4 regions of the Rhizobium sp. K33 genome follow, and region 4 is predicted to be linked to each of the others. Evidence: riboswitches for the same ligand, from Rfam matches in the RefSeq annotation. Region 4 holds a riboswitch; each other region holds the start of a gene.
What was found. A riboswitch is a leader RNA that binds a small molecule or an ion and turns the genes downstream of it on or off. The one in region 4 is predicted to bind cobalamin.

Region 1 (7,223 bases), 1.0 Mb from region 4:
GCGATATGTTTCGTCGTGAATTCGATGCCGATCCGCGGCATCAATTCGAAGCCTGTCAGTGCCGAGCCGCAGCGCTGCGAGGCCTTCTCGAAGAGCTGAAGCGCAGCTTCGGGCGAGGCGAGCCCCACATAGGCGACCTGTTTGCCACGCGGGCGCGGCACCATCTTGAGCACCGCACCGGTGATGATGCCGAGCGTGCCTTCCGCGCCGATGAAGAGATCGCGGAGATCATAGCCGCTATTGTCCTTCTTCAACCGCCTGAGCCCGTCCCAGATCTCCCCCGTCGGTAGCACCACTTCCAGCCCAAGGCAGAGCTGACGCATATTGCCATAGGCGAGCACGGCCGTGCCGCCAGCATTGGTGGCGAGATTGCCGCCAATCCGGCATGATCCTTCGGAGCCCAGCGAAAGCGGGAAAAGCCTGCCATGCTCCTCGGCTGCCTTCTGCACGTCGGCCAGGATCGCTCCGCCATCGGCGATGATCACGTCCGCAACCGGGTCCACTTCCCGGATCGTGTTCATCCGCTCCAGCGAGAGCAGCACATCCTGACCATCTTCGCGCGGCACCTGGCCGCCCACGAGGCCCGTGCGCCCGCTGACGGGCACGATCGCCGTCCCGGTCTCAGACGCAAGCTTCATGATTGCAGAGACTTCCGCCGTCGATCCAGGCTTCAGAACCAGCGGCGAGGCGCCATGATAGAGCCCGCGGTTTTCGGTGAGATAGGGCTTGATGTCGTCGAGAGAGGTCAGCGCGTTCGTCTCGCCGACGATGTCGATGAAGGCGCGCAGACGTTCGGCAAGGCTAATGGTCACGTTCATCTCTGTCATTCCTCCGTGCCACGCGGGGCTGCTGCCCGCATCAGCCGGTCGTTGATCGCCTCGCCAAGCCCCTCGTTCGGGATCGCTGCAACGGCTATGCCCTTCGCGCCGCTCGCATCCGCCCGCTTCAGGTAGTCGAAGAGATTGCTCGCGGCTTCGGCAAGGTCGCCTACGGGGCTGAGGTTGAACAGCGCTTTGGCTCCCGCTGCTCCGGATATGTCGCCGGAACCGAAGGCGATCAAGGCCTCGTCCTGCGCCACGCTCGTCGCGTTCAGCCGCACCGAGGCGTCAGGCGCATAATGCGAGGCTAGCATGCCAGGCGCTTCGATCGCGGCTGTCCCGGACGCCTTCGGCCGGCTGATTAACGTGCCGATGACAGCTTCGATCGCCTCGACCGCGATGCCACCGGGCCTCAAAAGCCGTACGTCGCCGCCCTCGACCTTCACGATGGTCGATTCCACGCCGACAGGGCAGGCGCCGCCATCGATGATCACGTCGATCTTCTGTCCGAGGTCCGCCGCCACATGCTGCGCCGTCGTCGGGCTGATCCGGCCAGAGGAATTGGCGCTGGGTGCGGCGAGCGGCCGGCCCAGATTGCGAATAAGCTCGGCGGTAAAGCCGACAGGCACACGGATGCCGACGCTATCCAACCCGGCGGTCGCCAACGGATGAATGCCGCAATTCTCCTGGAGCGGGAGAACCAGCGTCAGCGGTCCTGGCCAGAAGGCCTCTGCAAGTTTCCGCGAGAGCGGATCGAACACGGCATAGCGCTCTGCCATGGCAAGATCCGCCATATGGCAGATCAGCGGGTTGAAGCGCGGACGCCCCTTGGTTTCGTAGATGGAGGTGATCGCAGCGGGATGCGTGGCGTCGGCCGCAAGCCCGTAGACGGTCTCGGTCGGGATCGCGACAGGCCTCTGGCGCATCAACACCTCGGTGGCCGCCGTGATGGCCTCCGCCTTGTCCTTGTCCGTTGCGATCGGGATGATCCGCGCCATTTTTGAGATGCCTTCCGGTCTGCCTTTGCCCGTCCTTATCGCCTGCGCGACGAGCCGGCAAATCCCTTTTTCAGCGCGATGGACCGCAGTTTCCACCCTATTTTTTAATGGGGTGGCGAGACATCTCAAATTTTAACTACCGACGTAACCGAAAGAAAGAGAACTTCGCCTATGGTCAGGCCAAGAGACGGGAAAGCCTCACTCGGGGAAGTGGACAGATGCAGCAAGTCAAGAATCCTGCCGCCAGCATTGCGCTTCGCGTCGCCACCGCCATGCATCAGATGGGCATCGACGGTCTGCCGCGCAATTACGAACTGGTCTATGAAGCCTATTCCGGCAGCAATCCGGAACTGGTGCGTGAGTTCATCGCGCTCGGCAAGGTCAAGACCCAGGAAGCGCTCGACGAGCTCGGCCGCAAGTATCTGCCGCATCACCATGAAGACGGTCTGCTGAGCCGCCAGAACGGCCAGGTTCGCGCAGAGATGAGCAACTTCATTTCGCTCCTCAACGAGGAAAAGATCTCGCTCACCGATTACGGCCGCGTCATCGGTCATGCCTCGAAGACCATCCTGACCGAAGCCGACCTCGAAGGCACGCCGCTCGGCCAGTCGATCAAGATGCTGAAGGCCGCGACCGAGAAGCGTGCGCATCAGAACAGCAATGTCGTGCGCGCCGTGGTCGACAAGACGGCAGCGCTCGCCGATCTGCAGCGCGAGGCCGAAGAGGCCGAAGCCGCCAAGTTTGTCGATCCGGTCACCCGCCTTGCCTCGCGCCGCGCCTTCAACAAGGCCGTCGCCAAGATTTATGCAAACCCGGAAATGCCCGTCCTCTGCGGTGTCGCCATCGGCGAGATCGATGATTATGCCCGCATACAGGAGCAGATGGGCCCGGCCGTGGCCGAACGCTTCCTGATGCAGGTCGCCAAGGTTCTCGAAGCCGTCTCCGGCGGTGGCGACCTTGCCTGCCGCTTCGATGCCGGCCGCTTCGGTCTGCTGCTTTACACCTCCGATCAGGAGGAAATCAGCCGCGTGGTCGATCTCGTCCGCGCCAAGCTGAAGGCCACCAATTTCGTCGGCTCGTCGAGCGGTGCCCGCGTCGGCCAGCTCACCATGTCCTTCGGCATTTGCTTCTCCGAGCAGGCCCCGAATGCCTTCGACTTCACCAACTTCGCGGAAAAGGCGCTCGCCACCTCCAAGTCGGCCGGCGGTGATACCGTCACGGTCTATGGTGCGAACGACTATGTCTCGAAGGATTGGCTGATCTACAAGAAGAAGCCCGTCGGCGGTTTCGGCGCCTGATCGGGGACGCCAGCCTTTAAAGCTTTGCGATGATCTTCCTGAGCTCGGCGTCTCGCGCGCCGAGCATCAGCACGTTTCTGAGCGCCTCTTTCGGGTCGACCGTCTGGAACAGGAGCCCGTTGTCGCGGAAGGAACGATCGATCGTCATCGCCTTGGTTTCTGCCTCCGGCTTGATCGCCACGGCAAAATACATCCGCCCGTAATTCTGCTTGATCTGCTCGAAGAAAACTTCCTCACCGCCGATATCCGCCAGAAAGTTGGCGATGTAGAAGGCCCATTTCACATCGGCATATTGCGCGAAGTTCGTGCGCGCCGCGGTCACGTGACAGTAACCGAGATGCGGGCTGTTGTTCAGCGTGCGGTGAAAGATGATCTTGGGGAACTTGATCGAACGGTGAAAGCTGTTGATCCGGTCGTGCGTGGTTTCCGCAGCCCGTTCCAGCCGGCGTCCCGTCCGCGCCGCGACTTCCTCATAGGTCAGGTAGCGCCGTTCATCCGGCAGCCAGTCTTCACGGCTGCGCGAAATCCGTCCGGTCCTGAGGAACTCGGAATGGACGGCCTTGGCGGGCGGCGGCGCCTTCGTTTCCGCTTTGGGAGCCGCGTAGTATCTCAGTTTCTGCATCTTGACGCTCTGACGGTACCCGGACTGACTGCTGGAGCTTAGCGCAGCATGGTTAATCATGATTTGATGGTACTTTGCGCCTCGGAGGTTTCCTGAGGCTTGCCGCAGCGCAAATCTTGCAATCTGCTCTGCAATCGCCCGTTTGCGTCACGCTGTTTCGGGAGGTTTCTTGTCGAATACTGCAGTATTCGGAAATTAAAGGAGATTTTGCTCTCTCCCCTCTATTTCACGGGGCTGTGGCCATGTCGCAAACAATTTCAGCCGTGTCGTTTCGCAGTGCAGCGCATGACCCGGCCCTGTGATTAGATGCTGGCAAGCTCGAGGTGCCGCCCTGGTAGGGAAGGGCGGGAAATCGGGAAGCCGGTCAAAATCCGGCGCTGCCCCCGCAACGGTGGTGGAGAATGCGTTTTGGCAAAAGGCCACTGGGAGAAATCCTGGGAAGGCGCCGACGCGGTCCGCAAATGGACCACTCCTGAGCCCGGAAACCAGCCTTGGCAGACGGACATTTGAGGTTGCGGAGGGCGACCGGAGATAGCCATGCGCAGCGCCTGTTCAAGGCGGTGACGGGCTGCGCCCTCTTCTCCCCCGAGTTTTTGAAAACACGAGGACGACATGGACCTGCAGGCCAATGTGCTGCGTCAGTTGAAGAACCGCCGCGAGGGTTTCTCCCTCGAACAGCCCTTCTATATCGACCAGGATTACTTCAAGCTCGACATGGAGATGATCTGGTATCGCGACTGGCTGTTCATCGGCCATGACTGCGAGATACCGCGTGCCGGCAACTATTTCACCGCCCAGATCGGCGACTATCCGGTCGTCATCGTGCGCGGCAAGGATCAGGTGATCCGCGCCTTCCACAACACCTGTCGCCATCGCGGCCACCGCGTCTGCACCCAGGACAAGGGCGCCTCCGCCAAGCTCGTCTGCCCCTACCACCAGTGGACCTACGACCTTGACGGCTCGCTCGTCTTCGCCCGCCAGATGGGCGAGAATTTCGACAAGGCCGAGTTCGGCCTGAAGACCGTGCATTGCGAAAGCGTCGCGGGCTACATCTTCGTCTGCCTCGCCAACGAAGCCCCCGATTTTGCCCCTGTGCGGGCCTCGATCGAACCTTACATGGCGCCGCACCGGCTCTGGGAAGCCAAGGTCGCGCACAAGAACACGATCATCGAGAAGGGAAACTGGAAGCTCGTCTGGGAAAACAACCGCGAATGCTACCACTGCGCCGGCAACCATCCGGAGCTCTGCCGCACCTATCCGGAAGCGCCGACCGCAACCGGTGTGCAGGGGGCCGGCGACGACCCGTTCATTTCCGAACATTGGGCACGCTGTGAGGCGGCCGGTCTTCCGTCCACCTTCAAGATGGACCCGTCCGGCCAGTTCCGCACCGCCCGCATGCCGCTGATACAGGATGCCGAGAGCTACACCATGTCGGGCAAGCGCGCCGTGAAGAAGCCGCTCTCCGCCGACGTGCCGATCAGCCATATCGGCACCATGCTGCTCTTCCACTATCCGACGACCTGGAACCACATCCTCGGCGACCACGCGATTTCCTTCCGCGTCCTGCCGCTGTCGGCCGAAGAGACGGCCGTCACCACCACCTGGCTGGTGAACAAGGATGCGGTCGAAGGCGTCGATTACGACCTCGAAGAGCTGACCCATGTCTGGAACATGACCAATGACCAGGATCGCTCGATCGTCGAGGAAAACGCCTTCGGCATCCGCTCGCCGGCCTATGAACCCGGTCCCTATTCCGTCGATCACGAAGGCGGCGTCATGCAGTTCGTTGAATGGTATTCCAACTTCATGGTGAGCCGCCTTCAGGGCGACAAGGCTCGCCTCTCCGTGGTGGCCTGATCATGAACATTGCCGTCACCCAGTATCGCCATGTCGACGAGATGCGCCCCTGGTCCGACCGGGAGCATCTCCTGGAGTGTGTCGCCGTCACGCCGGAAGCCGCCGACGTGATGACCTTCACCTTCAAGCCGAACAAGCCGGGCCTCTGGTTCCGCTACATGCCGGGCCAGTTCGTGACCCTCGAGATCCCCGTCGGGCCCGAGCCGGTGATGCGCACCTACACGCTCTCCTCCAGTCCCTCGCGGCCCTACACGATCGCCGTGACGGTCAAGGCGCAGAAGGACAGTATCGGCACCCGCTGGATGTTCGACAATCTGAAGCCCGGCATGGCGCTGAAGGCTTTCGGCCCGCTCGGCGACTTCTCCTATGCCAAGTATCCGGGCAAGAAGTACCTCTTCATCTCGGCCGGCTCCGGCATCACGCCGATGATGTCCATGACCCGTGACCTGAGTGACCGTGCACCCGATAGCGACATCACCTTTCTGAACTGCGCGCGCTCGCCCGACGACATCATCTTCCGGTGGGAGCTGGAGGCGAAGGCGCGTGACATGCCGAACTTCCAGCTCGGCTTCATCATTGAGCAACTGGGCCGCGGTCAGCTCTGGTCGGGCCTGAAGGGCCGCATCGACAAGGCAAAGATCGCGCTTCTCGCCCCCGACTTCCTCGAGCGCACCGTCTTCTGCTGCGGCCCGGCGCCCTTCATGGCAACCGTGCGCGAAGCGCTCGAAGGTGCCGGCTTCGACATGAAGCAGTATCACGAGGAAGCCTTCCAGCCGGTCAAGCCGGAGCCGATGGTGGTTGTTGCCGACCATGGCGATGGCGAGCAGGCAACCAAGGTCACCTTCGCCATGTCGGGCAAGGACGGCCTCTGCGCCCCTGGGCATACGGTCCTTCAGGCAGCCCGTGCGGCCGGTGTCCGGATCGGTGCGGCCTGCGAATCCGGCCTCTGCGGCACCTGCAAGGTCATGAAGCTCTCGGGCGAAGTCGAGATGGACCACAATGGCGGCATCCTCGATGACGAGATCGAGGAAGGCTATATCCTCGCCTGCTGTTCGAGGCCGAAGGGCGATATCGAGATCGAGGCTTGAGCGGACGCTGGTCAATCAACTGTATGTGAAGAGAGGGCGGTTCCGGATAGGAAACGCCCTTTCTCTTGTCCTGGAGAGCGCCCAGGAGACACGTGCCCTTGCCGCCCGGCTCAGGCCGGATTAGCATTCTCTGATGGAGCCTCCGGCCGCCAGAAGCGGCCAAGTGTCGGCCATGATGGCGGGCGCAGAGGAAGGCAGCTCCGCACAAAAAGGGGGATCACGCATGAAGCTTGTTTCTGCTCTCGCCGCCGCCTGTCTCGCCGTCGCCGGCTTCATGATGGCCGGCACCGCTGCCAATGCCGGCGGCCTTGAAGTCCGTATCTACGAACGCCACACGAGCTATCGGCATTACCAGCGGGTCACGGTGTTCTCGCGCCATCACGGCTATCGCGCCTATGGCTATCGGCTGCATCGCCCGGGCTATGTCTATCACAGAGGCCTGTGGTTCTCGCCGCGCTCGATGCGAGCGGGTGTGATCGTCGACCGGCCGATCCCGCGCCGCCATGTGGTGCATTATGGTGGTGCTCTCGCCCAGCAACACT
Region 2 (7,223 bases), 1.9 Mb from region 4:
AGATGGAGCCCTATACGGGCCGGACCCACCAGCTGCGCGTCCATGCGCTCCACATCGGGCACCCGATCATCGGCGACCCCAAATACTTCATCGATGACCACAACTGGGATTTCCCTGGCGGCATCCAGAAGCGGCTGCATCTGCATGCCCGCCATATCGACCTGCCGCATCCGAACGGCGGACGCCTCAAGGTGACCGCACCGCTGTCGCCGCACATGGTCCAGAGCTGGAACCTGCTGGGCTTTGACCAGGCGGATGGTGACAGGGACGGCGAATGAAGCTGGTTCTCTTTGACTGCGACGGCACGCTGGTCGACAGCGTCGGCCTGATCCACGAGGTCATGCGCCACACTTTCCCGGCCTTTGGAAAGCCTGAGCCGAAGATCGAAACCACGAAGTCGATCATCGGGTTGACCCTCGATATCGCGATCGCCCGCATGGACGGCAAGCCGCATGCCGATGACGAGGCGGTGGCCATGGCCGCGCATTACAAGACGATTTTTTCGGATATCCGTCGGACCTCCGGCTTTGCCGAGACCATGTTCGATGGCATCCGCGAGGTTCTCGACGCGCTGATTGCCCGCGAGGATGTCTGGCTTGGCGCCGTCACCGGCAAGTCACGCCGCGGGCTTGAGATCATCCTTGAAGCCCATGGCCTGAAACCCCATTTCCTGTTCTGCCGGACCGCCGACGATTGCCCCTCCAAGCCGCATCCGGCCATGGTGACGGAATGCTGTGACGAGGCCGGTATTGCCACGCGCGAAACCATCGTCATCGGTGATGCGATCTATGACATGCAGATGGCGAAGGCCGCCGGTGCCACAGCGATCGGCGTGTCCTGGGGTTATGCCAAGGCGGACGATCTCTGGAAGGCAGGCGCCGATGCCGTGGTCGAACGTCCGGCGGACCTTCTGGCCTATATTCACTAGGAGCTCATGATGCGCGACGAACTCAGCCAGGACATTTTCGGGACCTTCATTCCTGAACCGAGCCATGAGGATCCAGTGCGCCGTGCGCAGATCCAGATGAAGCGTCCGCTGCCGAAGCGCTTTTACGAGGCGGTCGGCGTCGAGGCGCGCGATGATGGCTATTCGATCACGCTCGACGGCAAGCCTGTGAAGACGCCCGCCAAGAACCTGCTGACGCTGCCGACGCGCGAGGCAGCCGAGCTCGTGGTGGCCGAATGGGCCGGGCAGGGTGAGTTCATCGATCCGGCCACCATGCCGATCACGAAGCTCGCCAACACGGCGATCGATGCCGTGGCAAACAGTCTCGACGACGTCTTCGACGAGATCCTCCGTTTCGCAGGCACCGACCTGCTCTGCTACCGCGCCGACGGCCCGCGAGAGCTGATCGACCGGCAGTCGGCGCGCTGGGATGCCGTCTTGACCTGGGCCGCCACCGCCCATGGCGCGCGCTTCATTCTGGTCGAAGGCGTGATGCATCAGGAGCAGCCGAAGGAAGCTGTCGCGGCCTATGCTGCAGCCCTGCAGCGCTACCGCGACCCATTCCAGATCTCGTGCCTCAATGTCGTGACCACGCTGACAGGCTCGGCCGTGTTGGCGCTCGCCTTTGCCGAAGGTGCCTTCGATCTCGACGAAGTCTGGTCGCTGGCGCATCTCGATGAGGACTGGACGATCGAGCACTGGGGCTCCGATGCCGAGGCAGAGGCGCGTCGTGAGGCGCGCTACGGCGAATTCGCCTCTGCGGCGTCACTCTTCTCCGCGCTCCAGAGCGCGGATTAACCCTCCACTAACCATAAATGGCGAATTCTCAGGCTGGTCCAGAATCATCAGCCCGGGGTCGCCATGTCAGCTCGCAGTTTCCGCATTGCCGCCGCCATCGGCCTTGTCCTGCTGCTGGCATCCTGCTCGCTCATCTATGGGCGCAGCATCGATCGGCCCCTGGTCTACTACGTCCGCAACGTCACGGTGATGGCCGACCTGAAGGTACCGCTCGACCTCATCGAAAGCGTCGACCGACGGGTCTCGGCGGCAATCGCCGCGACACGCGCGCCGCAAGGGGCCGAACGCGTGGTCCTGCTGGTGAAGATCGATCGGTTGGGCTACGGCGAGGGCGCGCGGCGCAGTCTCGCCCAGGCGAGGTTCACCGTCACCGCGACCTCCGTCGAGACCGGCGAGCCGGTGGCGCAGGGTGTCTTCACCGTCAACAGCCCGACCAATGATCCGCGCTGGGCCCGTCAAGCTCTTGCTGAAGAAATCGCCGCCCGTATCCGTTTTGCCTTCTCGCTGACCACGCCCCGGATCAGGAAGGTCGTTGCGCCTCGCACAATCTCAACCCGGCTGAAGACCGATCCGGCACCGGTGATCGCGCCGTCCGCGACGCCCGTGAGTCCTCAGGCGACGGTCGTGGAGCCGACCGTCGTTGCGCCGCCGCCGGTTGTGGTCACGACGCCAGCCAATCCTGCACCGCCAGAGCCGGCGGAGATGGCGGCCCCTCCGGTACGCGCGGCTGCTCCTGCCCAACCCGCGCGCCGCGCGGCCGATATTGCAAAAGGCACGCCCGTCGAGCAAGGCGCCGTCGGCAAGATCCGCCTGCGACCGGACTGCGATCCGGCCGTCACCGCAAACTGCGCGGCAGCACCCTGACCAGGGTCCGGGCGCAATGACGCATCCGCGCGCCGCAGCCGTGATTGACTTGGGCCTGACCTCGGCCTAATCCTCATCGTGGATGGTTTCCGGACGGCAGAGATGTTGTGCGGAGAGCAAAAGGGAATGCGAAGGCGTGGACCCCAACCGGGCACGCGGAACGCAGCCGACCCCGCGACTGTATTGCAGCGAGGGTTCTCCATCCGCTCTGCCGTTACTAGTGGTGACAGATCGCGTGGTGTGATCGGCTTCCGAAAACGTCAGGACGGAAAAGCCACTGGGGTGGCAACACGATCAGCCGGGGCTGGACGCCTCTTTCTCTACGAATCGTCCGCTCTTTCGTGTTGCCGTCAACTCTGGGAAGGCGAGGAGAACCCGACGGTCCTTTCAAGGATCACGACCTGCGAGCCAGGAGACCTGCCATCCACGGGCATGGTGCCCACACTGGGGAGGTTTCCCCGTTGCCAGCACGGAGGTTGTCGTGGCGACGTCTTGCATCCGCGGGTCCTTGTCGACCCGACGGTGCCGATCCGTCTTCGCGGATCGTGCATCCAAATGTTGTTCGCGCGTGTTTGAAACAGGCGCTGCAGGTCACCTGCGTGCGGTCTGGGGTTATGGCGCGCCATGACCGCTTCCCATTCCCGATCCATCCTGGTTCTCGGTGGTGCTCGCTCGGGCAAGTCGCGCTTTGCCGAGGGATTGGCGCGCGACACTGGCCTCGACAGGTTTTACCTGGCGACGGGCCGCGCTTGGGACGACGAGATGCGGGTCCGCATCGAAACCCACAAGGCCGACCGAGCCAATGACGGCTGGACGACCCATGAGGAGCCGCTCGATCTCGCCGGCGCGCTGAAGGCGCTGGACCAGCCCGGCCGCGTCATCCTCGTCGACTGCCTGACGCTTTGGGTCACCAATCTGATGATGGAAGAGGGCCGTGCCGTCGACGCCGACGGCGCCGCACTCGCCGCTAGTCTGGGGGAACTCCAGGCCACCGTCATCTTCGTTTCCAATGAGGTCGGCCTCGGCATCGTGCCCGAGAACAAGATGGCCCGCGCCTTCCGCGACCATGCCGGCCGTCTCCACCAAGCCATCGCCGCCGAAGCGGCAGTCGTCTATTTCGTTGCGGCCGGATTGCCGCTGAAAATGAAGGGTTGAACCATGTTGCAGCAAAAGATCCCTGCCACCGTCATCACCGGCTTCCTCGGTGCCGGCAAGACCACCATCATCCGCAACATGCTGACCAATGCCGGCGGCAAGAAGATCGCGCTGATCATCAACGAATTCGGCGATCTCGGCGTCGATGGCGACGTGCTGAAGGGCTGCGGCGCAGAGAACTGCACCGAGGACGACATCATCGAACTCACCAATGGCTGCATCTGCTGCACGGTGGCCGACGACTTTGTGCCGACGATGCAGAAGCTGCTCGACCGCGACGTGAAGCCTGATCACATCGTCATCGAAACCTCGGGTCTCGCCTTGCCGCAGCCGCTGGTCGCCGCCTTCAACTGGCCTGATATCCGCACCCGCGTGACGGTCGATGGCGTCGTCACCGTCGTCGATAGCGCGGCCGTCGCTGCCGGTCGCTTCGCCGACGACCACGACGCGGTCGCCGCCCAGCGCGCCGAAGACGACAATCTCGACCACGAAAGCCCGATCGAAGAACTGTTCGAGGATCAGCTGACCTGCGCCGACCTCATCGTCTTGAACAAGACCGACCTGCTTGACGCTGCTGGCATCGCCGCGGTGCGCGCCGAAGTCACCGGCCGCACCAGCCGTAAGCCCTCGATGATCGAGGCGAAGAACGGCGAAGTGCCCTCGCTCGTGCTGCTCGGCATCGGCGCCAGCACCGAAGACGACATCGAAAACCGCAAGTCGCATCACGAGCTGGAGCACGAAGCGCTGCATGCCTCGGGCGAGGATCACGACCACCATCACGATCACGACGAGTTCGAAAGCTTCGTTTTGAAGCTCGGCGCGATCAAGGATCCCGCGGACTTCATCGACCGCCTGAAGCCGGTCATCGAAAAGCACGACATCCTTCGCCTGAAGGGTTTCATCGACGTGCCGGGCAAGCCGATGCGCCTTGTCATCCAGGCCGTCGGCACCCGCATCGACACCTATTTCGACCGTCCCTGGACATCGGGCGAGAAGCGCGAAACGCGGCTTGTGGTGATCGGCCTGCATGAATGGGATTTCGGCACCGTGATCGAGGACGTCCAGGCGGCGGCTGGCTGATCCATGCATCTGCTCCTCGCCCAGAAGGGATCGATCAGCGACGGCGACGAAGCGATCGATCTTGGCCAGACGCCGGGGGACGTGCTGTTTCTCTCGGCGGCGGACACGGAGCTTGCGGCAATCGCCGCAGCCGTTGAGGCGAGGGGCAAGCAAGCGCTGCGCTGGCGGCTGGCCAGCCTGATGACGCTGAAGCACCCGATGTCGGTCGATACCTATATCGAGCGCACGGCGCGCCATGCGCGGCTGATCGTGATCAGGGCGCTGGGCGGGGCGAGCTACTTTCACTATGCGATGGAGGCGTTGCACGCTACTGCGCGCCGCAGCGGTGCTGCCATCGTCGTGCTACCCGGCGACGACAAGCCGGATGAGGGGCTTTCGCCTTTCCAGGCCTGTGCGGATAACGACCGCCAGGCGCTCTGGACCTACCTCACCGAAGGCGGGGCCGGAAATGCCGAGGCCTTCGTCGCCTATGCCGAGGCGATGCTGCGCGGGGACGAACGTCCGGACCCGGCGCGTCCATTGCTGAAGGCCGGCATCTGGTGGCCGGGCAGGGGCGTGATCGGGGTCGATGAGTGGGAGAGTCGAGCGCTCCCGGCACCCCCCTCTCCAACCCCTCCTCACAAGGGGGAGGGGCTTCAAGCCATCACCCCTCTCTGCTTCTACCGCGCCCTCGTCCAGAGCGGCGAAACGGCACCCGTCGAAGCCATGGTCGAAGCCTTGCAGGCCAAGGGTCTCATCCCCCTGCCGGTCTTCGTGTCGAGCCTCAAGGATCAGGTTTCGGTCGATACGCTCCGCGCCATCTTCACGCGATTCCCGCCCGCGGTGGTCATCAACACGACCGGTTTCGCCGTCTCGACGCCGGGAGCGGAAGCGCCGTCGACCGTGCTCGACGAGACCGGCGCCGTGGTCCTGCAGGCAATCTTCTCGTCCTCGCCGCGCGCCACTTGGGAGACCTCTGGTCAGGGCTTGAGTGCCCGCGATCTCGCGATGGGCGTCGCCCTGCCGGAAGTCGATGGCCGGGTACTCACCCGCGCCGTCTCCTTCAAGTCGAAGGCGCGCTTTGACGAGCGGGTCGAAGCCAATCTTGTGAGCCACGAGCCGGATGCCGGCCGCATGAACTTCGTCGCCGAACTCGCCGCCAACTGGGCGAAGCTACGCGCGACCGAACCCGCCGAACGCCGTGTGGCGCTTGTCATGGCCAACTACCCGAACCGGGACGGACGCCTCGGCAACGGCGTCGGACTGGACACGCCGGCCGGCACGGTCGAGGTCATGCGCGCCATGCGCGACGCCAGTTACGACCTCGTTGACCTGCCGGCCGATGGCGACGCATTGATGCAGGCGCTGATGGCCGGCCCGACCAATGCGGCGCATGATGGTCGGATCATTCGCGAGCGGTTTTCCGTCAGCGATTACAGATCGTTCTTTGCTGATCTTCCCAAAGAGGTTCAGGAGCGCGTCACCGCGCGCTGGGGCGCTCCGGAGGCCGATCCCTCCCATCTCGACGGCGCCTTCGCGCTGCCGCTGATGCGCTTCGGCAAGCTCATGATCGGCATCCAGCCGGCCCGTGGCTACAACATCGATCCGAAGGAAACCTATCACTCGCCCGATCTCGTGCCGCCGCATGGCTATCTCGCCTTCTACGCCTTCCTGAGGCGAGAATTCGGGGCGCAGGCGGTGATCCACATGGGCAAGCACGGCAATCTCGAATGGCTGCCCGGCAAGGCGCTGGCACTGTCGGAGGCCTGTTTCCCAGAGGCCGTCTTTGGCCCGCTGCCGCATCTCTATCCCTTCATCGTCAACGACCCTGGCGAGGGCACGCAGGCCAAGCGCCGCAGCTCCGCCGTCATCATCGACCACCTGACGCCACCTTTGACCCGGGCGGAAAGCTACGGGCCGCTGAAGGACCTGGAGGCGCTGGTCGATGAATACTACGAGGCTTCGGGCGGCGATCCGCGCCGGCTCGTTTTCTTGAAGAAGCAGATATTGGAGCTAATCGAAGACATCGGCCTCGATCAGGACGCCGGCATCGTCAAGGGCGAGGCGGAAGATCAGGCGCTGGAAAAGCTCGACGCCTATCTCTGCGATCTCAAGGAAATGCAGATCCGTGATGGCCTGCACATCTTCGGGAAGGCGCCGGAAGGTCGGTTGCTGACGGATCTTGTCGTCGCGCTGGCGCGTGTGCCGCGCGGCCAGGGAGAAGGTGGAGATGCGAGTTTGCAGCGGGCGATCGCGGGGGATCTCCATCTGCTCTCCCCCCGTGTGGGGGAGATGTCGGCGAAGCCGACAGAGGGGGGTATTCTCCAGGCGCAGAGGTTTAATTTACCCCCCTCTGGCCTGCCGGCCATCTCCCCCACAAGGGGGGAGAGCGGAATCGTGG
Region 3 (7,223 bases), 2.3 Mb from region 4:
ATTTCACGCATGGAGGCAAACCGCGATATTCTGGCTGCACGCCTTGCCGATCTCCGCGAAAGCCGCGCCGCCGATGCCAGGGCCGCACTGGTAACGGCCCTTGAAGCCAATGGCTGCGGGCCCGATCAGGCGCCGCTGCCGGAGGAAGCGCAGCGCATCCCGTACCTCGACACCCTGGCGGAACCCTACAGGCCCGACCGCGCCGCCGAGGCTGCCTATTCCGATCCGCGCCCATCCTTCGGCATCCTGCCAAGCGGCAATGTCCGCACGCTGTGTGTCCGCACCTGCGACGGTGGCTTCTTCCCGATCTCGTCCCAGACCTCGGCCATGAATTTCGCCCGCGACGCCGCCCAGTGCGAGCAGATGTGCCCCGGCACCCAGACCGAGCTCTTCTTCCACGCGCCCGAGCGCAGCGAGACGGTGGACATGATTTCGGCCGTCACCGGCCAACCCTATCGCGACATGCCGAACGCTTTCCTCTACCGCAATCGTCGGACCGATGCGGATCCCGCCTGCAGCTGTAACCTGCAGCAGTATTATCAGCGCATGACACCCAGACCGGCTGTCCCGGATTATCAGTCCTCGGTGCTCGATATGGCGCCGAAGTCGAAGCCAGTTCCAGCAGCACCTCCTGCGGCGACCGAGCGCCCCCTGGACGAAGCAAGCCTCAATGTCCGGCGCGTTGGCCCCGCCTTCCTGCCGTCCGACAAGGGCACGATCGACCTCAGGAACCCCGCGGCGCCTGGCCCCCAGCCGCTCCAGGAGTAACGGCGACCTCAGGCGTCTCGCCCCAGCGGTCCTCGAAGATCAGGTCGTCGAGTGAAAGCCGCTTCCGCCAACCCTTCACCTCGAGCTCGGGCTTTGAATAGAGCGCGTAGACATAGCCGATGCAGAGATAGCCGATGATCTGCACCCGCGGCGGAATGCCGAGGATGTCCTTCACTTCGTTCTCGTGGAAAATGCTGACCCAGCCGAGGCCCACGCCTTCGGCGCGAGCGGCAAGCCAGAGGTTCTGGATTGCACAGACGGTCGAGAACGCATCCATTCGCGCGTCATGCGTTCGCCCGAGCACGACGGGACCGGCTCGGTCGGTGTCGCAGGTGATGCAGATATTGAGCGGCGCCTTGCGGATACCCTCAAGTTTGAGGGATCGGTAAGCGCTGCGACGCTCCGGCGGAAACATCGCCTCAGCTTCCTCGTTGGCGCGGACGAAGGCTTCCCAAACCGCCTGCCGTTTCGCTTGGCAGCGGATCAGCAGGAAATTCCAAGGTTGCATGAAACCGACCGAGGGCGCCGCATGGGCTGCTTCGAGCAATCGCCTGACGAGGTCATCGGGCAGAGGGTCGGACAGGAACTGGTCGCGCACATCGCGCCGCGTATGGATCGCCTTGTAGACCGCGTCCCGCTCATGCTCGGCAAAAGGCGCAGCCCCGACGAGAAACTCGTTCGGTTCGTCGTGCATCGTAATCCCCACAATGCGCAACCACCCGCCGTCCGCGCGGGCTCGGTCTATCTCGCCAGGCCGGTCTTCTGACTGGGCTTCACCTGTAACGCGCGCCTTCCCGGATTACTCCAGTGGCTGGGTTTCCCCGGCGCATGACATCCGCCTCACAGTGTTGGGCACGTGCCGGAATCTCACCGGCTTCCCGATTCTCCCGCCTTTCGGCAGGCACCTGGCGTGGTTGTTTTACGTCAGACAGCGCACGAGCGACAGATCAAAAACGACAACCTCAATCGGTCACGGCGAAATAGCGGACGAAGGCGAAGGCCGATCCGTCCGGCGACCAGTTCGGCACGTTTATGCTGCCCTGCCCGCCGAAGAATTCGAACAGGGTCTCGATATTGCCGCCATCGGCATCCATCAGCCGCAGCCTGACCTGCTTGTCACGCGGATGTCCGGAGACATCTTCGTCATAGGAGAGAAAGAGAACCTTGCTTCCATCCGGCGAGGGATGGGGGAACCAGTCGCCATAGCCGTCCGCGGTTAGACGCTCAAGATCACTGCCATCGGTCCGCATGCGCCAGATCTGCATCGTGCCGGTGCGGCTGGAGTTGAAATAGATCCACTGACCATCGGGAGAGTAATCGGGACCGTCATTGTGGCCGTCCCCATGGGTCAACCGCTTCTCTGGCCCACCCTTGGTCGAGATCGTGTAGATGTCGAATACGCCGCCGCGATCACCGCAATAGGCAAGTTGCTTTCCATCCGGCGACCAGCCGTGCCAGTAGGAGGGCATCTTCTCGGTCACCTGGCGCGGCTCCTCATCGCCATCCCCGAGCAGGTAGATGCAGGACTTGCCGAAGAGCGTATGGTCGGAAAAGGCAATCGAGGCGCCGTCGGGCGAAATGCCGTGATCATTGTTGAGACGGACGGCAAAACCGGTATCGATCAGTTCCGGCTCCGGATCGTCGTCATCCAACGACAGGGCGTAGAGAAGGCCGTCGCCATTGATCACCAGGAACTCGCCGTCCCGCGACCAGTTGGGCGCCTCGACGAGGTCCTCCGTCTGCCAGACCACCTCAGCTTCACGGGTCGCCATGTCGTAGATCTCGACCGAACTGCGCATCATCATCTCCTTGGAATAATCAGTCAGCGACCGAGCGACTTTCGATCGCCTGGCAGTTTGGCGAAGACCGTCCGGCCGGTCCGCTCGATATGGGCATTGCGCCATTCGGTATAGAAACCCCAGCACAAGCTGACGATCAGGGTGACGAACCCGATGCCGAGCATCTTGAAGCTTTCCTCCCACAGGCCGTAGCAGCCGATTGCCATGGAGGGCAGAAAGTATGCAGCACCGGACAGCACCCGGTAGAGCCCACTATCCTGATTGTCATGGGCTCCGACAGCAAAGATATAGCTGCGCTCCTCCGCCGTGAAATCCGGCAGCTCAGCCCGCGCGAAGCGATCCTCTGTCGACACCTTCAGCGATCCCGGAACCGGTTCGTGATCGGATAGCGACGATCGCGCCCGAAGTTCTTCTTGGTGATCTTCACGCCGGGCGCCGACTGGCGGCGCTTGTATTCGGCGAGATAAAGCAGGTGCTCGACCCGGTGGACGGTCGCGATGTCATGGCCACGCGCCACGATCTCGTCGACACCCATTTCCTTCTCCACGAGGCATTCGAGGATGTCGTCGAGCACGGGATAAGGCGGCAGCGAATCCTGGTCGGTCTGGTTGGGACGAAGCTCCGCGGAGGGCGCCTTCGAGAGGATATTCGCCGGGATCACTTCGCCCGAGGGGCCGAGCGCACCTGGTGGAACGTTTTCGTTGCGCCAGGCCGACAGCGCATAGACCTGCATCTTGTAGAGGTCCTTGATCGGATTGAAGCCACCGTTCATGTCGCCGTAAAGCGTCGCGTAACCGACCGACATTTCCGACTTGTTGCCGGTCGTCACGACCATGGAGCCGAACTTGTTGGAGATGGCCATGAGAATGGTGCCGCGTGTGCGGCTCTGCAGGTTCTCTTCGGTGATGCCGCTCTCCGTGCCCTCGAACATTTCCGAAAGCGATGAGAGGAAGCCTTCGACCGGCTCCTGGATCGGCACGATGTCGTAATGGCAGCCGAGCGCCTTGGCACAGGCCTCTGCGTCCGCGAAGCTCTCCTGTGAGGTGTAGCGGTAGGGCAGCATGATCGTGCGCACCCGCTCTTCGCCCAGCGCATCGACGGCGATTGCCGCGCATATCGCTGAGTCGATACCGCCGGAGAGCCCGAGCACCACGCTCTTGAAGCCGTTCTTGTTGACGTAATCGCGGAAGCCCAGGACGCAGGCGCGGTAATCGGCCTCTTCCTTCTCAGGGATCCGCGACATCGGCCCGTGCTCGCAGCGCCATCCATCCGGCGTGCGCTTCCAGGTCGTGACAGAAAGCGTTTCCTCGAACTGGCTCATCTGGAAGGCAAGCGACTTGTCGCCGTTGAAGGCGAAGCTTGCGCCGTCGAAAACGAGTTCGTCCTGGCCCCCGAGCTGGTTCGCGAAGATGAGGGGCAGCCCCGTCTCGATCACCTGACGCAATGCCACTTGATGGCGCACATCGACCTTGCCGCGATAATAGGGCGAGCCGTTCGGCACGAGCAGGATCTCGGCCCCGGTCTCGGCCAGCGTCTCGCAGACGCCGAGATCGTTCCAGATCTCCTCGCAGATCGGCACGCCGATCCGCACGCCGCGGAAGTTCACGGGACCGGGCATCTCACCTTCGACGAAGACACGCTTCTCGTCGAACTCGCCATAGTTCGGCAGATCAATCTTGTCGCGGAAGGCGAGGATCTTGCCGCCATCGAGGATAGCGACCGAGTTGTGCCGCCCTTTCTCTCCCTGGCGCGGAAAGCCGACGATCACGCCCGGGCCGTTGTCGGACGTATCGGCGGCAAGCGCCTCGACAGCGTCCAGGCAAGCCTTCAGGAAGGCCGGTTTCAAGACGAGATCCTCCGGCGGATAGCCGGAAATGAAGAGTTCCGTCAGGAGCAGAAGGTCCGCCCCCTGTCCGGCGGCTTCAGCCCGCGCAGCACGTGCCTTGGCCAGATTGCCGGCGACATCGCCGACAATGGGATTGAACTGTGCCACCGCAATACGCAGGACGTCGGAGATCTTCTTTGCTTCGCTCATGACACCGATTTAGCCGCTCACCCGTTCGACCGCAACGATGCATGTCGAGCAAGTGTTCCGCAACCTCCTGAGCCGCTAACCAAGCCCCTCGAAATTCAGGGAACAAACCCTAGAACGCCGCGGTTCATGTAGCATTCATGACACTTATGTGACATCTGTGCGAAACTTTCACGACACTTGCTCATGACCTGGAGTACGACGTGGCCCAGCCCACCCCGAAATCGCTTGTCGCGACATTCTTCAATTCCTTCGGCGCGACCCGCGAACGGGACTTAGGAAACTCCTTTGCACTCCAGCTGGCGGTTCAATGCGTCAACACCGCACTGATCGCTGTCGCCATTGTCATGCTGAGCGAAGTGCTGGCGCGCGGCACCATGGTCGATGTGGTGGAATATCTGACGTCGTCGAGCCGTCCTGGGCTCGTGGCCGTGGGTATCGTCTTTCTGGCCCTCTGCTTCGCCGACGCAATCATCGGCAAGGCCTACCAGTCCACACTCCTCATCGCGCCCCTGGCGCTGTTGCCCGCCTTCTTCTCCGGGCAGAAGCAGCTCTTCCTGTCTGACCCGCTTTTCCCGAGCGACCTGCTCTTCGGCCGCCAGATCCTGCAGCTCATGCCGGCCATGGTTGCCGCTGAACCCCTGAAGGCCATCGCACTCGGCATTGGAAGCGTGGTTTTGATCGCAGCTTTCGGCGCCTTGATCTGGAAGAGCCGCAAGGTGTTTCCGCGGCTGAACCTGACGGGCCGCGGCCTGCGCCTCGCCCTCGCCTTCCCGCTGCTTGCCGGCTTTGCCACGCTGATGGACCCGATGGCCTTCTCGGCCGTCCGCGATCGCCTGAACATCGTTCCGATGATGTGGGACCAGAAGGAAAACTACCGGCACAATGGCTTTCTGCTCGCCTTTGCCTTCAACGTGCCGATGGCCTCCGTCAGCGCGCCCGCGGGTTATAGCAATGTCGCGATCTCCGACATGCAGACCGACCTTCTGCCGGCATCCTTCTTTTCAGGACGTCAGGCCGACGTGATCATGGTGATGAGCGAGTCGCTCTGGGATCCGACGAAGATGAGCGCGGTCCGCTATTCGACAGACCCCATGCCCGTGATCCGCGCGGCGCAGTCGGGCGCAGTTTTCTCCCCGGAATTCGGCGGCATGACCGCAAATGTCGAGTTTGAGGCGCTCACCGGCTTCTCCAATGCCTTCCTGCCCTATGGCAGCATCCCCTATCAGCAGTATATCCGCCGCCCCGTTCCCTCGCTCGCGACCTTCTTCGAGTCCAAGGGCTATGTGACCAAGGCCTTCCACCCGTTCGAAGGCTGGTTCTGGAATCGCACCAACGTCTATCAGTCGCTCGGCTTTCAGGAATTCCATTCCGAGGAAAACATGCCGGCGATGAACAAGCGCGGCATCTTTGCCTCGGACGAGGACCTGACGCGCTACATCATCAAGGAAGCGGACAACACCGACGAGCCCTTCTTCTTCTTCGCCGTGACGCTTCAGGGACACGGACCTTACGAAGCCAATCGTTATGCCAAGAACACGATCGAGGTTGACGCACCGACGCTCTCGGATGCCAGCACGAGCGCCCTAGCTACCTATACCCAGGGTGTGAAGGAAGCGGATCAGAGCCTGAAGGCACTGATGGACTGGGCCAAGAAGCGCCGCCGCGAGACCATCATCGTCCTCTTCGGCGACCATCTGCCGCCGCTGAATGCCGTCTACACAGAAAGCGGCTACATGCCGAATGTGGTCGCCACCCGCAAGGCCTCGGTCGAGACCATGAAGCGCGAGCATGAGACGCCGCTGGTCGTCTGGTCGTCCAAGCGCGGCGTCCAGAAGGACATCGGCTCGATCAGCCCGTCACAGCTCCCCTATTACATCGTGCACATGGCGGGGTATCGTCACCCCTATTACACCGGCATGCTCGGCCGCGTCGCCGAGCGCTATGCCGTGATCGACAGACACCAGCTGATCGGCCGCAACAACAAGGCTCAGGCAGACTGGGCGCTGGCCGGTGGCATCGATCCGCTCATTCGTGATTACCGCTTCCTGCAGCACGACGTGATGTTCGGGGAAGGTTTTGGTCTCGAGCGCTTCTTCCCCGAGCAGGCGGATCGACTTCAACCCACCAGTTGAACCGGTCATTACTTCCAATCACAATTATCCATAAAGAGGTTTTGATCGGGTGCCGCTCTTGCAGCGTCACCCGATTTCGGCCATAGACTTTTTTTGTTCGATAAATCAGCGTGCTTGACAGTATTAAGATAACTGTTCTTGCCCGAACGCTTGTGCGTTCCAACACTCTGATGACTTAAAGTTTAGAACAGAGCTATTGCCATGCCCCCGATGTCACGCGCAGATATTGTTGCCCATCCGCTTTATCCTGCCATCGAAAAGCAAATTGCCAAGCACCTCATCGGCATCCACATGCGCACACCGCGCATGTCGCGCCTGAAGGCCTCTCATCGCAAGTGGCTGATGACGCATTCGGTCTTTGCGCTTGCCCTGCGCCGGACCGAGGATGATCCGCTGTCCGGCCTGACGGCGACGCGCTTCGTGGAGACAGTGATGCGCCTGGGGGCTGCAAGCCGCAACACGGCGACCGGCTATCTGGCAGAACTGGTG
Region 4 (7,223 bases):
ATACGATCTTGTGCTGCGGGCACTCCATCGGGGAGAGTTGGTCGATCATCGCACGCAGCGTACGACCCGTCCCCATGGCGATGACCAGGGGATCGCTCTGGCGCAACCAGCGTTCAAGCTGGGCCGCACCCGCTTCCGCCACGCCGACGCTTGCTGATTCGGCGGCAGGGTCGGTTGGAACGATCTCGACGTCCTTCAGCCCGAACTTGCGCTTCAGGGCTTCTGCAAGTTCAAGGCAGGCCGCGATGGGATGGTCCAGCCGCACCTTGATCAGTTTCTCGGCCACCGAAAGCGAAACGAGGCGCTGCGCGCTCTGCCGCGAAATTCCCATGGATGTCGCGATCTCGTCCTGGGTACGGCCCGCCACATAATATAGCCAGCCTGCCCGCGCCGCATCATCCAGTCTCGTCTGACCCTCACCACGCCGTGCCATGCAGTCTCCTCTCCGTGTGGAACAGTGCTGCCAATTTTGCCCGACGCTGTCAAATCGCCCGACTGCGGGGAGCACAGATCTGGAACGGTTCCCGGGCTGACGGGTTGGACCCTAAACCCTCAGTTCAAGGAGATCGACCATGATCCGCCTCACGACCATCGCCGCCGCAACGGCACTGAGCTTTGCGCCGACCACGCACGCTCAGGATACAACGCCGGTCCAGCAACTGCCGACGCCGCAGGCCTCCGAGGAGACGAAAGCCCTCGATCCCGCTGGCTTCGCCCAACAGGCGGCCGCATCGAACGAATTCGAGATCTTGTCGGCCGAACTCGCTTTGCGCCGAAGCCAGGATGCCGAAGTCCGGAAATTTGCTGAGACCATGCTCGATGACCATCGCCGTGCCCAGCAGCAGCTGCAGACCGCGGCCGAGGCTGATTCGGTCGCGATGGTGACCGAGCTGTCCATGGAGCAGAAGCAAACTTTGACCGCCCTTGAGCAGGCCGAGGAGAGCCAGTTCGACAGCGCCTACATGTCCGCACAGATGAAGGCACATGACCAGGCCATCCGGCTCTTGGGCGCCTATGCCGATAACGGTGCAGCCGGCAGTCTGAAGACCTATGCGGTTGCCAACTATCCCCTGGTGCGAACCCACAAGGTCCGCGCGCAATCCCAGACAAGCCCATAAGGGAGGTCTTCATGAGCAAGAAATGGCAGCTCGCGGCACTCCTGAGTGCTGTTCTGATCGCCGGGGTAATGTTGCTCGCGGCAGAGTTCCAGCAGGAAGTGGCAGACACGGCCCCGGTCGCCGCGCCGACCCGCCATGAGCCAGTGCCTGATGTTCCGCCCAGCGCGACCGGCGACATCGACACGCCCTGACCGGTCCATCTCGTGCCGAGCACCCATGTAGCCCGGCATTCCAATCCCAAATCGCAGGAGTTCCGCGATGTCCACTCCCTTCCGCTTTCTCGCGCTCGCTGTCCTGATCCTTGTCCTTGCCGGTGCCTTCTTCGCGATCGGCAACGGCGACAACGAGGATAACAAGGACTATCCGCCTCACAGCGTTCAGCAGTAAGTTTTCCTCCCCCAGGACGATCGGTAAGACGGCCCGCCAACAGGCGGGCCACCGATCGACCATTTCCAGATCATCGATAATGACAAAAAAGAACCCCGCCAGAGGCGGGGTCTAGGTGGGCGCCCTCAGGGGCGGCCGGGGGAGGTTGGAGGAGGAGGGAACAATGTGCTGTCAGCAGATCAACTGCCTCGAGGCATCGTTGTTCCACCCCTGGAACAAAGATTCTTTTTGACATCTTGCCCCGGTGTCAGAGCTGTTCCTTCTGGGCGCCGCTGTTCGGCTTAGCAGGCCCCAGATTGGGCTCGGGGCCCAGCGGTTGCATCGGCTGCGACACGAACTGACCCTTGCCGTCGATCGACTGGCCTTCCGACCAGCGACCGGGTGCGGGCGCGCTGCCGTCCTGCTGGAAGCCGAGATAGGCGTAGCTGAATTCCTGCTTTTCCTGCTCCTGCGGGAAGCTGTTGGGAATCGGGAATGCCCCAGTTGCGCCACCCAGCTCTTCGAGAGCCGCCATCCACTGGTTCTGGTGCATGGTGTCGCGCGCGATGAGATAGGACAGCATGTCCTTCATCCCGGGATCGTTCGTCATGTTGTAGAGCCGCGTCGCCAGAATTCGGCCGGTTGATTCGGCGGTCACGTTGGCGCTCATGTCGGCCGCGATATTGCCGCTGGCATAGATATGCGACATGTCGAACGGCACGCCGTCGGAATCCACCGGCATTGCCGAAAGGCCGGCTGACAGCAGGTTTTTCAGGTTGATGCCACCCAGCACTGCGCCGCCAACGGGGTCATCGGCCACTTCTTCCTTCAGTGAAAGAGACGCACCTTCGAGGTTCATAGCGACTGCCGTGGCCAGCATCTCGATATGGCCCAGTTCTTCGGCGGCGGTATTCATCAGCAGGTCGCGGAACTTGGGATTGCCGCGGGCGCCGCAGGCCTGGAAAAAGTACTGCATGGCAACGCGAATTTCGCCTTCCACGCCGCCGATTGCCTGCTGAAGGGCACGGGCGAACAGCGGGTCCGGCTTCTCGACGCGAACGGGATATTGAAGCTTGTTGTCGGTATAGAACATGGCATTCTCTCCTCGTTTTGACCGCCGCCTAACAACAACTCTCCCGGCTTGTTCCGGAAATTACTGCCATCCTTGGTAGAGTTATTTTTCGTCCCGGGTTTTAAGCGAGTCACCGAGGTTGCGCTTCTCCGGGTCCTGCAGGTTTTCACCCACGGCATCCCGGTCGACATCCGGATCGTCCTTGGCAGGCAGATAGCCGCTCGGTCGGTTTTCCTGTGGCCCCTCCCAACGCGGGGACTGATCGGTGGTGCCCGGCTTGCCGGTTTTCGGGGAATTCATGCCCATGATGCGATCTCCTGTCTGGCTGTTCTTGCCTGACCAACTGCCGGTCTGCCGAACCGTTCCGCAGGAACATTTGCAAATAACCCCTGTTTGTCCTTGCATCAGAACAGCGAGGTCATGATGGAAAGTGTAGAGAAGCAGACGAAGAGGCCGCACGTGGTCATCGTCGGTGCCGGCTTTGGAGGGCTTGCTTGTGCCCAGGCGCTGGGCAAGTCCGAGATCGACGTGACGGTCATCGATCGGCGCAACCACAACCTCTTCCAGCCTCTGCTCTATCAGGTCGCGACAGCCGCCCTTTCGCCGGCGGATATCTCCGAACCGATCCGCCGGACCCTCGGCCGATATCCCAACATCAAGGTGGTGCTGGGTGAGGTCACCACTGTCGATCAGTCCCGTCGGACAGTCGGGTTGAAGGGTGGCGTCAGCATTCCCTACGACCGGCTCGTCCTGGCGACGGGGTCCGACTACAACTATTTCGGCCATCAGGACTGGCAGAAACACGCGCCGGGCCTGAAATCCATCCACGAGGCGCGCCAGATTCGACACAGCCTTCTGCTCGCCTTCGAGAAGGCCGAGCGCAGTGAGGATGAGGCGGAGAAGCGACGGCTTCTGACCAGTGTCATCATCGGAGGCGGGCCGACCGGCGTGGAAATGGCAGGCGCCATTTCCGAGCTTGGCCGTTTCATGATCGCCCGCGATTTTCGCAGTCTGAGGCCGGATCAGCTGCAGGTGCTGTTGATCGAGGCCGGTCCGCGGATCCTTGCCAGTTTTCCGGAATCCCTGTCGCAATATGCCGTCGATTACCTGACGCGGATCGGCGTGGACATCCGCTTGAATACGCCGGTGGAAGACGTGACTCCCGACGGCGTGACGGTCGGCGGGGCGCTGATCCCGGCAAGCTGCATGGTCTGGGGTGCCGGCGTTAAAGCCTCTCCCGCGGCCGCCTGGCTCGGCGTTCCGCCAGGCCCCGGAGGCCGTCTACAGGTCGCCTCGGATCTGTCTGTCGAAGGAAAATCGGAGATCTATGCTCTGGGGGACACCGCTCTGTCGACCGGGGAGGATGGCAAGCCGTTGCCGGCGCTCGCGCAGGTGGCCAAGCAGCAGGGCACCTTCCTCGGCAAGGCGCTGAAGGCAAATCTTCTGCAGGGCGAACCCGTGCCGACCTTCCGCTTTCACAACCGCGGCAATACGGCCGTCATCGGCAGGAATGCTGCGGTTTTCGATTTCGGCTCCTGGCAGCTGAAGGGGCGCCTGGCATGGCTGCTCTGGGCGATCGTGCACGTCTACCTGCTCGTCAACTTCGAAAAGCGCCTGCTGGTCAGCATTCAATGGATCTGGCGATACGCCACCCGCCAACGGGGTGCTCGGATCATCGATGAGAATGCCGTTGCGGTGGATCGTCCGGCGGCTGACGGAAAGATGTCGAACTGATTTTCCGACGCTAGGCGCTGGACAAGCCCGTGCGCAAGCTATAGGCGTAATGGTATTACATTACGGAAGAGATCAAGGCTTGACCGCCGGGGCCCGTAGGCCCTATGCAAACAGATGACGGTTCCCCGCCGGATGACTCCGAGGGGATTAATAGGGAACACGGTGAGGACGACCCAATAGGGACCAATACCGTGGCTGCCCCCGCAACTGTAAGCGGATTGCTGTCCATTCTCGCGGCGCAACAAGCGCCGGGCCACTGCGGGAGACTGTGGGAAGGCAAATGGAACGGCGCATATCCGCGAGCCAGGAGACCTGCCGTCAAGAGTTGAAACCGAAGCGGACGGGGTGTTCCGATGGATACGAACTGGCTTTTGCGCTGCGCCGTCAGGCGCGCTGATCACATGCCATTTTGCCTCCGGAGAAATCCTGCGGAGGACGGGCATGCATCTACTGAATACCGGTGAGCCGTCGAAACGGCCGTCTGGTCCCGGCCTGAGCGCTGGCGCCACCCTGTCCTCCCGCGCGGAGGCACGGCAATGAGCTGCAGCAGCAAGGGCTGCCCGATCCGCGTCACCGACGTCGGCTGGGGGCCGAAACCATCTCAATATCTGGTTCGCGACGTCTCCTTTTCGCTGGCCTCGGGCGATCGTCTGGCAATTGTCGGTCCGAATGGCGCTGGCAAGACCACGCTGCTGCGCTGCCTTTATCGCGGTGTCTCGCCGCTGGACGGCCGGGTTGAAATCGACGGCCAGGACATCTGGCAGATGAGCGCCCGCCAGGTTGCCAGGCGGATCGCCGTCGTGCTCCAGGAAATGCCGGGAGACTTTCCCTTCACCGTGCGGGACGTCGTCATGATGGGCCGGGTACCCTGGCGCGAAGGCCTGTCCGGCTGGAGCGATCAGGACCGTGCCGAAGCCGAGCATGCGCTAGATCATCTCGATCTCCTGCGGCTGGCCAACAGGCAGTTCTCGACCCTCTCCGGTGGCGAGAAGCAGCGTGTGCTGGTGGCCCGCGCGCTCGCCCAGAAGCCTGAGATCCTGATCCTCGACGAGCCGACGAACCATCTCGACATCCGCCACCAGCTGGAAATTCTCGATCTGCTCGGCGGGTTGAACCTGACGATCATCACGACGCTGCACGACATCAATCTCGCGGCCGAATTCGCAAGTCATGTCGCCTTGATGCAGGGCGGCCGGATGCGTGCTTTCGGCACGCCGGACGATGTCCTGACGGAGCAGGCCCTGTCAGGGACCTTTGGCGTTCTCGCCGCCCGCCAGCAGGCCGACGACCGTCGCGCGCACCGCTTTTCCTTTTCCCTCGCTCTCAATTGATATTGAAAGGACCCGCCACGATGGCCGCCCGCCTTCTTTTGTCCGCCGCGCTGTTTGCTTCGGTTTTCGCAGCCTCCTCGGCGTTTGCCTATCCGGTCACCGTCAAGAGCTGCGATCGCGAGGTCACCTTCGAGCAAGCGCCCGCCCGCGCCATTTCCAACGACGTGAACCTGACCGAAATGATGCTGGCTCTGAAGCTTCAGGATCACATGGTGGGCTACACCGGCATCTCCGGCTGGAAGACGCTGGATGAAAGCCTGCGCGAAGGCGTTCAGGAGCTGCCGGAGCTTTCGCCGAAATATCCGACCAAGGAAGTGCTGCTGAACGCGGATACCGACTTCTACTTCGCCGGCTGGAACTACGGCATGAAGGTCGGCGGCGAGGTGACCCCGGAAACGCTCGAGCCCTTCAAGATTAAGGTCTACGAACTCACCGAATCCTGCATCCACATCATGGCGAAGAACAAGCCGACGATGGACGACATGTTCGTCGACCTCCTGAACCTCGGCAAGATCTTCGGTGTCGAGGATCGCGCCGAGACCCTGGTCGCCGGCTACCGCAAGCACCTCGACGAAATCACCAAGCGCATCGGCGCAATCGAGAAGCCCGTTCGCGTCTTCGTCTACGATTCGGGCACCGAAAAGCCCTTCACCTCGGGCCGTTTCGGCATCCCGACCGCGATGATCGAAGCCGCCGGTGGCATCAACATCATGGACGATGTCGAGAAGAGCTGGACGGAGGTTTCCTGGGAGCCTGTCATCGAGCGCAACCCGGAAGTCGTCGTGATCGTCAACTACGGTGACGTCACCGCCGACCAGAAGATCGCCTTCATGAAGGAGAACCCGGCCTTCAAGAACCTCGATGCCGTGAAGCAGGACCGCTTCGTCGTGCTGGAATATGTGGAGGCCACGCCGGGCCCACGCAATGTCCAGGCGATCGATCGTCTGGCCAAGGCCTTCCACCCCCGCAACATGTAAAAGGTCTGAAGGCGGGGCCGCATACCGGTCCCGCCCGACAGGAATACGCAAGGCAGCATGATGCAGGGTCGATTGTTTATCTGGGTGGGTCTGGCGCTCCTGCTGCTTGCCCTGTGTCTGACGGCTGGCGTGTCCCTGGGCTCGGCCGCCATTCCCGCGGAGACCGTCTGGTCGATCCTCGTCAACAAGCTGGCGCCGGGCACCTTCGAGCCGACCTGGTCTCCGGGACGGGAGAGCATCGTCTGGGATGTGCGATTTCCTCGTGTCATCCTTGCCGGCCTCGTCGGTGCCGGCCTCGCCACCGTCGGTGCGGTCCTCCAGTCGGTCACCCGCAATCCGCTGGCCGATCCGCACCTCCTCGGCGTCTCCTCGGGCGGTGCCTTGGGCGCGATCATCGCGCTGCTCCACACCGGGCTGATCTTTGGTCTCGTCACCGTGCCGCTCTTTGCCTTCGCCGGCTCGCTTCTGGCAACGCTTGCGGTGGTCGCCGTGACCCGCTTCACGGGCGCCGGTGCTGATCGTCTCGTGCTGTCAGGCGTCGCGATCGCCTTTGTCGCCACTTCGCTTGGCAATCTCGCGATCTTCCTCGGCGATCCGCGCGCAGCCCATACGGTTGTCTTCTGGA

Region 1: linked by a shared signal. The riboswitch ahead of M1E12_RS02350 (aromatic ring-hydroxylating oxygenase subunit alpha) and the one ahead of M1E12_RS19675 (ABC transporter ATP-binding protein) in region 4 are both predicted to bind cobalamin.
Region 2: linked by a shared signal. The riboswitch ahead of cobU (bifunctional adenosylcobinamide kinase/adenosylcobinamide-phosphate guanylyltransferase) and the one ahead of M1E12_RS19675 (ABC transporter ATP-binding protein) in region 4 are both predicted to bind cobalamin.
Region 3: linked by a shared signal. The riboswitch ahead of bluB (5,6-dimethylbenzimidazole synthase) and the one ahead of M1E12_RS19675 (ABC transporter ATP-binding protein) in region 4 are both predicted to bind cobalamin.

Annotation. Positions count from the first base shown of each region.
Region 1 is NZ_CP096478.1:498,916-506,138, forward strand. It holds gene M1E12_RS02330 (FAD-binding oxidoreductase) at 1-818, opposite strand, end outside; gene M1E12_RS02335 (L-threonylcarbamoyladenylate synthase) at 824-1,816, opposite strand; gene M1E12_RS02340 (GGDEF domain-containing protein) at 2,035-3,114, shown strand; gene M1E12_RS02345 (DUF6656 family protein) at 3,131-3,736, opposite strand; cobalamin riboswitch at 4,041-4,244, shown strand; gene M1E12_RS02350 (aromatic ring-hydroxylating oxygenase subunit alpha) at 4,349-5,593, shown strand; gene M1E12_RS02355 (FAD-binding oxidoreductase) at 5,596-6,681, shown strand; gene M1E12_RS02360 (BA14K family protein) at 6,905-7,223, shown strand, end outside.
Region 2 is NZ_CP096478.1:1,392,743-1,399,965, forward strand. It holds gene M1E12_RS06955 (RluA family pseudouridine synthase) at 1-278, shown strand, start outside; gene M1E12_RS06960 (HAD-IA family hydrolase) at 275-928, shown strand; gene M1E12_RS06965 (ATP12 family chaperone protein) at 938-1,744, shown strand; gene M1E12_RS06970 (hypothetical protein) at 1,808-2,608, shown strand; cobalamin riboswitch at 2,675-3,047, shown strand; gene cobU (bifunctional adenosylcobinamide kinase/adenosylcobinamide-phosphate guanylyltransferase) at 3,233-3,763, shown strand; gene cobW (cobalamin biosynthesis protein CobW) at 3,767-4,843, shown strand; gene cobN (cobaltochelatase subunit CobN) at 4,847-7,223, shown strand, end outside.
Region 3 is NZ_CP096478.1:1,831,766-1,838,988, forward strand. It holds gene M1E12_RS09110 (DUF2865 domain-containing protein) at 1-768, shown strand, start outside; gene bluB (5,6-dimethylbenzimidazole synthase) at 725-1,462, opposite strand; cobalamin riboswitch at 1,504-1,692, opposite strand; gene M1E12_RS09120 (TolB family protein) at 1,731-2,567, opposite strand; gene M1E12_RS09125 (hypothetical protein) at 2,591-2,920, opposite strand; gene M1E12_RS09130 (NAD+ synthase) at 2,923-4,602, opposite strand; gene M1E12_RS09135 (LTA synthase family protein) at 4,803-6,734, shown strand; gene M1E12_RS09140 (hypothetical protein) at 6,936-7,223, shown strand, end outside.
Region 4 is NZ_CP096478.1:4,086,568-4,093,790, forward strand. It holds gene M1E12_RS19640 (sugar-binding transcriptional regulator) at 1-433, opposite strand, end outside; gene M1E12_RS19645 (DUF4142 domain-containing protein) at 573-1,118, shown strand; gene M1E12_RS19650 (hypothetical protein) at 1,130-1,309, shown strand; gene M1E12_RS19655 (hypothetical protein) at 1,377-1,505, shown strand; gene M1E12_RS19660 (manganese catalase family protein) at 1,753-2,577, opposite strand; gene M1E12_RS19665 (hypothetical protein) at 2,659-2,862, opposite strand; gene M1E12_RS19670 (NAD(P)/FAD-dependent oxidoreductase) at 2,977-4,290, shown strand; cobalamin riboswitch at 4,392-4,624, shown strand; gene M1E12_RS19675 (ABC transporter ATP-binding protein) at 4,827-5,621, shown strand; gene M1E12_RS19680 (ABC transporter substrate-binding protein) at 5,642-6,598, shown strand; gene M1E12_RS19685 (FecCD family ABC transporter permease) at 6,656-7,223, shown strand, end outside.